Regions from separate parts of the Paraliobacillus sp. X-1268 genome, predicted to be linked through region 2. Evidence: riboswitches for the same ligand, from Rfam matches in the RefSeq annotation. Region 2 holds a riboswitch; the other holds the start of a gene.
The links. Region 2 has a riboswitch for thiamine pyrophosphate ahead of thiT (energy-coupled thiamine transporter ThiT). Riboswitches for the same ligand answer to the same signal wherever they lie in the genome.

Region 1: it holds a riboswitch for thiamine pyrophosphate, as region 2 does, so the genes downstream of both, D2K62_RS14395 (ABC transporter substrate-binding protein) here and thiT (energy-coupled thiamine transporter ThiT) in region 2, are expected to answer to the same signal.

Annotation. Positions count from the first base shown of each region.
Region 1 is NZ_QJSK01000016.1:5,008-9,225, reverse strand. Features, by position in the region: gene D2K62_RS14410 (cation-transporting P-type ATPase) at 1-493, shown strand, start outside; gene D2K62_RS14405 (thermonuclease family protein) at 555-1,241, opposite strand; gene D2K62_RS14400 (DsbA family oxidoreductase) at 1,332-2,054, opposite strand; TPP riboswitch at 2,239-2,350, shown strand; gene D2K62_RS14395 (ABC transporter substrate-binding protein) at 2,447-3,427, shown strand; gene D2K62_RS14390 (thiamine-binding protein) at 3,446-3,736, shown strand; gene D2K62_RS14385 (ABC transporter permease) at 3,784-4,218, shown strand, end outside.
Region 2 is NZ_QJSK01000025.1:1,639-5,856, reverse strand. Features, by position in the region: gene D2K62_RS16820 (YkvI family membrane protein) at 1-975, shown strand, start outside; gene D2K62_RS16815 (TerC family protein) at 1,087-1,776, shown strand; gene thiT (energy-coupled thiamine transporter ThiT) at 1,817-2,380, opposite strand; TPP riboswitch at 2,445-2,545, opposite strand; gene D2K62_RS16805 (SET domain-containing protein) at 2,736-3,131, shown strand; gene D2K62_RS16800 (DUF3889 domain-containing protein) at 3,185-3,823, opposite strand; gene D2K62_RS16795 (flavin-containing monooxygenase) at 3,962-4,218, opposite strand, start outside.

The DNA.
Region 1 (4,218 bases), on a different contig from region 2:
ATCTTTTGCATTCGTTTATGAACCTGCTGAAAAAGATGTGATGATTCGTAAGCCAAGAGAAAAGGGAACACAATTGTTAAGCAAGTACTATGTATTTCGAATCTTTTATGTGGCAGCACTTGTAGCTGGTGGTGGTTTGATTGCTAATGCAATAATGGTAGATAATGGTTATGCACATGCAGTAGCTAATACAGTGACATTAAATATTGTTGTATTTGGTAAAATGTTTTACTTATTTAATGTTAGAAACGAACATGGATTTGCGCTAAACAAAAGCTTTTTCACGAATAAAATTGCATTTATTGTTTGTGCGATTTTAATTCTACTTCAGCTTGCGATTACGTATTTACCATTTATGCAAACTATTTTTGCCACAGCAGCACTAGATATTGGACTCTGGTTAATTCCGATTGGAGTCGGATTAAGTGTATTTATAATAGTAGAAATAGAGAAGTATTTGAAACGAACATTTTTTAATGGCAATAAAGCCTAAGAGTTTTCATGAAAAAGCACTGTATCTCCATTGAAGATACAGTGTTTTACTATTTTTTATGTCATTCACAACCAATACCATCGCCATCTCGGTCTAAATGTGTACCATAACCAGGATCTCCTTCTGAAATAGGACTAGCATTTGCTTCAGCTACTGCCGTACAATTTTGATAGTAAACATCTGAGCTTGTTTCATCTATATCGACTGTTGTAAAACCATCTTCAGTTACATAACCATCCTCACTCCAGATGTTAAGATCAGCTGCTTTTGCTTTAGTTTCGGCTTCCTTTAGTTGGTCGGAATGTGTGTAAGGCGGATCATATTCATAGGCGTAACGTGCGAATCCCTCTTCCAACAACATTTCATTAAAAAGTTCACCGTCTATCCATATATATGCTAACAGTCGGTCATACTTATCTCGCTTTGGACCATCATATTCGAGCTGAATTTGAGTGCCTTCTGTCAATTTTTCTTTAGCAAACTTACTCGCTTGTTCTCCGTAGGGTTGGACTGGCAGGTTAGGATGTTTTGTCTCAGGTGTATCAACTAGTAAAAGTCGAACACTTTCCTCTTCACCATCCAAGATAATATGGACCGTATCGCCGTCGACAACACGATCCACAGTTGCGGAAGGAAGATCCGAATCTGTTTGTGTTTCCCTGTTTAGATCAGTTTGAAGACCACAGCCAGTTAATAAGGTTAATATGATTAGTAATAAGCCTAGTTTTTTCTGTAATAAAGTTGCCATTATTCTATGATGTCCTCCTTGTTTTTAGCAACATTCATTTTAGCATAGATAAAAAAAGAAGGCTTCCGATTTTTCGGAAACCTTCACGTATTATTTTTCTTCGGGAATGCCACATGAATCATCAGTACAAAATTCTGTTTTAGAAGTTGAAAGATCCGTAAATTTTGGCTTTGGATTTTCTTCTTCCCAAACTGTATTTAAGGCATCTTTAAATGTTTCTACTGGTTGAGCACCAGAAATTGCATATTTATCGTTAATTACAAAAAACGGTACACCAGTCACACCGTATTGTTGTGCCAATGATTCGTCAGCTCGTACGTCATTAGCAAAAGCTGTTTCATCTTGAAGAACTTCTATTGCTTTTGTTTTCTCTAGCCCAGCATCTTCTGCAATCTTAACTAATGCATCTGTTTCACTTAGATTAACAGAATCGGTAAAATAACCATACAATAGTTTCTCTGTCAAGATTGCTTCTTTACCAATACTTTTGGCATATTTTGCTAAGCGATGCGCGTTAAACGTATTAGTCGGTTTCATTGTTTCGAAATGGAATGTCAAACCAACACTTTCAGCTTGCTGACCAAGTCCAGCGTTTGTCTCTTTCGCTTGTTCGATTGGCATCCCATACTTATCAGCAATTGCTTCATGAATGCTCTTACCTGCATATACTGCTGCATTTGGATCTAATTCAAAGCTTTTAAATTCTATTTCAACACTATCTTTTTGCGGGAATTGTTCGAGCGCTTGTTCTAGGCGACGTTTCCCAATATAGCAAAACGGACAAACAAAATCAGACCATACATCTATTTTCATTAGAACACCTCAGTTATTTAATTAATCTTTGCATGTTTATTCTGCCATAATAAGTAGAAAAGATGAAATCATTTGCTTATGTATAGACTGAATAGTAAAGAAAAATGACTAATGATGATGAAATAGTACTTGAATATTAGTCGAATCTATGGCAAAGTTGGTAGTGTAATTAATTAAATAGCACGTTTCAATGTAGGGGGACCAGTTTGGCTGGTTGAGATCGTATCCGTTATAGATACTGACCCTTGGAACCTGATCTGGCTGAGACCAGCGTAGGGAACATATATGAACACGAATAGAAGTGACTATATATGCGCCCAGGCTAATGCCTAAGCGTATTTTTTTTCGTGAAAAAGGATATGTTCCTCCACAAATAAAAGGGGGATTTTAAGATGAAGAAAGTATTATTTTTATTGGTTACACTTGGATTTATTATTACAGGGTGTGCAAATGACGAACAAGCTAGTCAAGAATTGGAGAAAGTAACGATGGTGCTAGACTGGACACCAAATACAAATCATACCGGGCTTTATGTTGCGCAAGCTGAAGGTTTTTTTGAAGAAGAAGGCTTAGATGTAGAAATTACATTGCCAAGTGAATCTGGTGCAGATCAAGTTGTAGCAGCGGAAAAAGCTGATTTTGGAATTAGTGCACAGGAAACAATTACAGAGGCTCGGACACAAGATATACCGATTGTATCTATTGCAGCAGTTATTCAGCATAATACTTCAGGATTTGCTTCTCCAGTAGATAAAGAAATTACATCACCTGCAGATTATGCCGGTAAAACGTATGGTGGTTGGGGAGCACCAGTTGAGGCAGCAGTAATTGACTCACTAATGAAACAAGAAGACGCTAGTGTGGAAGATGTGAACATAATCAATATGGGAAATACTGATTTCTTCACGGCGGTAGAACGTGATATTGATTTTGCTTGGATATATTATGGGTGGACAGGTGTTGAGGCTGAGCTTCGTGGTGTTGATCTAAACATGCAGTATCTAACCGATTACTCAGAGAAATTAGATTACTACACACCAGTCATTACAACGAATGAAATGATGATCGATGAGAATCCAGAAACAGTTGAAAAGTTCTTAGCGGCTGTAGCAAAAGGGTATAATTATGCAATAGATAATCCAGAAGAAGCGGCAGATATTTTAATTGAAGCTGTACCTGATTTAGACCCAGAACTTGTGAAGGCTAGTCAAGCATGGTTATCACCAAAATATCAGGATGACGCAGCTAAATGGGGTGTCCAAGATGTTGAAGTGTGGGAAAATTACGCAGATTGGATGTACGAAAATGATTTATTAGAGACAGAACTTAATGCGAATGATGCATTTACGAATGAATTTTTACCTGAAGATTAAAAGGGAGGCTCTCGAAAAATGGCTAATGCACTTGTAAGTATTCAAATTATCCCAAAAACAAAAAATGGCGAAGATGTCATTCCATATGTTGACGCAGCAATCGCAGTAATCGAAGCATCTGGTGTGAGGTACCAAGTTAATCCACTCGAAACGACAATGGAAGGTGAATTAACGGAGCTATTTCAAATTATAGAAAAAATGAATGTAGAAATGGCTGCCCGTGGTTGTCCGAGTATTATTTCGCAAGTGAAAGTCTATTATAAGCCTGATGGTGCATCAATGGACGTATTAACAGAGAAGTATCGTTAAGTAAAAGGGAGGGATGGCGGTGCCAGTTTTGACATCGCCTTTCTAATATGAAAAAAATTACAACAAAAACGATCAGTCCAATTATCGTCATTGCTGTTCTTATCGTATTATGGGAAACGATTAGTCACCTTTTTGATATCCCAGCATGGCTATTACCGGCACCAACTGTAATTGTTCAAGAAGGAATCGCTGGTTGGAGTGGCTATCAGCATCACCTTATCTCTACAACGAAATTATCAGTAATTGGATTTGCCATTGGCGTATCAGTGGGACTTATGGTGGCGATTAGTTTGCATATATTACCAACCTTTAAAAAGGCCTTTTATCCGTTATTGATTTTATCGCAAAACATTCCGATTATCGTACTTGCACCACTGCTCGTTATTTGGTTTGGATTTGGGGTAATGCCTAAACTTATTGTCATTACACTCGTTTGTTTCTTTCCAATCGCGGTTTCGACATTAGATGGTTTTCGCCAAACA
Region 2 (4,218 bases):
CTCCAGTTTTTTAGTGCATATGGAATAAATGGCCTATTTGGACTTACCTTTGCAACGCTCTTGTTTTTCTTTTTCGGCTATACGATTTTAGTAATTGGTAAAGCATTAAATGTTAGCTCTTATGTAGAGGTAGTGCGATTTACTAACGGAAAAATTATTGGTACGATCATCGATATTATTATTACAGTCTTTCTATTCGGTGCTTTAGCAGCCATGATAGCTGGAGCCGGTGCAATCTTTGATCAACAATTTCAGTTAGCCTCCTTATGGGGGACGATCTTAATGGCAATTATTTCACTACTAACTGTTATAACTGGAATGAAAGGTGTTATTAATGCCATCAGTTATGTTGTTCCAGTATTATTAGTTTCTGTTCTTTTTATCGCTATCTATAGTATCTCAATAAATCCAATTACAGCTGCAGATTTACAAGTATCGAAGTCCATTGAAGGCGCTGCACCAAATTGGTTCATTTCTGCTCTTAATTACGCTTCTTATAATCTTGTGATTGCCGTTGCAGTATTAGCACCAATGGGGGCGAAAGCTAAAAATAAAAAAAACCTACTATGGGGGGCTTTATTAGGTGGATTAGGTTTAGGGATAGGGATCATTGCTATTTTTTTCAGTATTTTAACGAATTTAGATAGTGTTTCAAATGTGGAAGTGCCCATGATTCTTATAGCTTCTAAAATTGCTCCATTTATTCAACTAATTTTTGCTATTGTATTATTTGCTGAAGTATATACCACTGCGGTCGGAAATTTATATGGATTTGTTTCAAGAATGAACTTTATCGCTGCACGCTTTCGAATTTGGGTGATTGCAGGCACAACACTAGCAGCTTTTTTATTCAGTCAAATTGGCTTTTCTGCTATGGTTAAATACTTATATCCTACTGTTGGTTATGGAGGTTTTCTATTTTTTGCGGGGTTAATTTATGTATGGATATTTAAAAGAGAACAATTAAAAGAATAAATACTTTAAAAAACTTCTACTTTTTTTGGTTTACTATTTCAAGTTTCTTCATAGAATTGGTTATGGACAACTTAGCTTATCCATCTTAAATTTCTGTAGGAGGAACAAAAAGTGGACTTTTTCCCATTACTATTCTCAATAACACCTGTTGCGACGATTGCATTATTAAAAATTATTGCAATTGACATTGTTCTTTCCGGTGATAATGCTGTTGTGATTGCAATGGCCACCAAGTCTTTACCAAAAAGACATCAAAATAGAGCAATACTTTTAGGCACGATTGGCGCTGTTCTGCTCCGAATATTTTTTGCAGTTATTATCATTTATTTAATGCAAATTCCTTTTGTAAATGTAATTGGTGGTTTATTACTTCTTTGGATAGCGTATAATTTACTTGTTGAAAAAGAAGAGGAAGCTACCATTACCTCACATACTGGTTTATTAAAAGCTGTTTCGACAATCATTGTTGCAGATGCGGTAATGAGTCTGGATAATGTTGTTGCTATTACAGGTGCGGCGCATGGGGATATTCGTATGATTATCATTGGCGTGATGGTTAGCATTCCTATTATGATATTCGGATCGAAACTAATCGTAAAAGTATTAGAAAAATATCGTTGGATAGCTTATATTGGTGCTGGTATTCTTGCGTGGACAGCCGGGGAAATGATTTTGACGGATCAAAAATTAATAGACTTACTTGATCTCTCTAATGGCTTATTTAACTATTTAATTGTTGGCTTCCTAACGCTAACTATTTTACTGCTTGGTTATATTAAAAGCGCAGCAGACAGCTATTAGTTTTAACTCCCCATTTATAAAACGGGGAGTTAAAACTAGTTTATTTTCGCTCAATTAATCTCGGAGTAGTTCCGATCAAAAGCACCAATAAGATCGCGCATAAAACAAAGGCACCCAACATGGTAATCCCGTTTGTAATCAATGAAAACAACACCACGTTCATATCATCAGGCGCGTATTCTCCCCAAAAAATAAATCCAGCAACAAAGTGCCAAAAGTAACGTGCAACAGAACCAACAAGTGTCGCGGTAATAACCCAAAATAACACTTTTTTCTTTTTCCCCATCTTCAGGTTCGATTGAATGACTTTATAAAATAGACCTGCAAAACCAATAAAAGCAAAGGCAATAAAATATTCAATAAATGCCTGAAGTGGAGTTAGAATATAGGCATCACCCAAGATAACTTGTAAAATACCCCAGATAAAGCCAGAAATTAAACTAACCCTAATCCCCCATCGAAACGCTAAAATTAAAATTGGAACCATAGCAAAAGAAATTGAAATCGATGGAGAAAGCCGAATCGACGGAAGTAAATCAAAAACAAACGCCAATGATGCAAAAAAGGACGCCTCAATCAACATAACCAAACTTAATTTTTTCATAAAAAAAACTCCCCTTTTTTAAACAAAAAACCTCAAGGGAGAACAGATATGTAAACGTAAATCTACATATCACGATCCACATTCCTGCGCTAGCATTAACTAACAGGTTCGAAGGGTTAGAACAACGTGTTCACTCTCAGCTTTTTAGCTCCCCTTGTGGTTTTGCTTATTTGATTTTCGAGTTCATCATATCATAAGATAATGAACTTGTCATACAAAATTTAGGGTTTTTTTTAAAAGGCGATAAATTTTGTAACTTTTATAAATTTCAAGTACAACCAGTTGCGTTCGCTATAAGCAACTGTCAAAATAGAGTACACATGAATAAAATAAAACGAAATCGCAGGTGACCTACATGATTGAGATAAAGACATCTACATTAAGCGACGGGGAATTCAATCGAGGCGTATTCGCTACACGCGACATAAAAAAAGGAGAAACAGTACATATTGCACCTGTTATTCCTTATCCAAACAAGGAGCACGAACACATAGAACAAACAGTACTGGATGATTACGTATTTGAATATGGTAAAAATCATACCGCGGTTGTTTTAGGATATGGCATGTTGTTTAATCATTCCTATACTCCAAATACCGATTACGATATAAACTTTCCAGATCATACCTTTGTATTTTTTGCTCACACAGATATAAAAGCTGGTGAAGAATTGCTAATTAACTATAATGGTGATGTTAATAACAATGACCCCTTATGGTTCAACATGAATTTTGATGAATTGAATAAATGATTAAAAAATTGAAAGCTCAATCCGCATTATACGTGGATTGGGCTTTTTCAATCTTATATTTCTTTAATATCAAAGGATTCAACACGATTAGTGTTTGAATTATAAATTACCGTGCCTTGGATTTTAACTCTTTCTTGAGGTGATTGTAAAATATAGTGATAGATTTCCTTTGTTTGATTTGGTGCTGGATTTGTTTTCTTAACAAAATTATATTCTGTTATATTATAATTCGGATAAGCTACCTCAGTAACTTCCAATAAATATTTTCCCCATTCTGCTTCCTCTACTTCTGGTGAAGATTCAAATTCAATATTTATTACCCCAACCGCTGGATCTGCACCTAATGCTTCAAATGCCTTTCGGTGTAGGTTAATTTTATCAGCTGGGAATCCAGGTACTTTATCAACAATTGTCACAATAACTTCTCTTAAAGTTTGGGAGAAAAGCTCACGTATCTTTAACGTTTGCCCACATTGATAAGGCGAATTCACACCTACAGCTGCTGTCATATATTCATTATGAGACCAAGGCATACCACATTGCGTAACACGTCCTCCTTCTGTCCATGTTGCTTGGCCTCTTGTGAATGGTTGCCGCCCCCAGTAATTTAATTGTTGTGGATATGGATGTAAATATGGAGACTCTCTATAAAACTGATTTAACGATTGATATTGATTATAATATGGATACATCATTTACCTCCTAGTTTTAGACTAGGATAGTTTATGTTTTATACAGGCGTATTTGTGATTAATTCAGAGACATTCAGTATATTCTCGTAATCAAAAAAAAGCCCCATCCACCTTTCATCTGGATAGGACCTAAAGATATTAATGAGATTGATTACTTGTTTCCAGCCATTCTCCTACAAATTCTTCTTCATCATAGTCAAAGAAATTCTTCATAATGTCTTCGCGATCATCAAGAAAAAGTTGATTAGAAATTTCTTCTACTAGATTAGGTATACCAAAACGCATCCCTGAAAGTGCGGAAGCTGAGATCCCACAACTTATTAATGCGGAATAATTAAAAGCAAATAATCCATGTAAACGTTTCTTCCCTTTTTCATCTCGGCTTATAAAGGCAA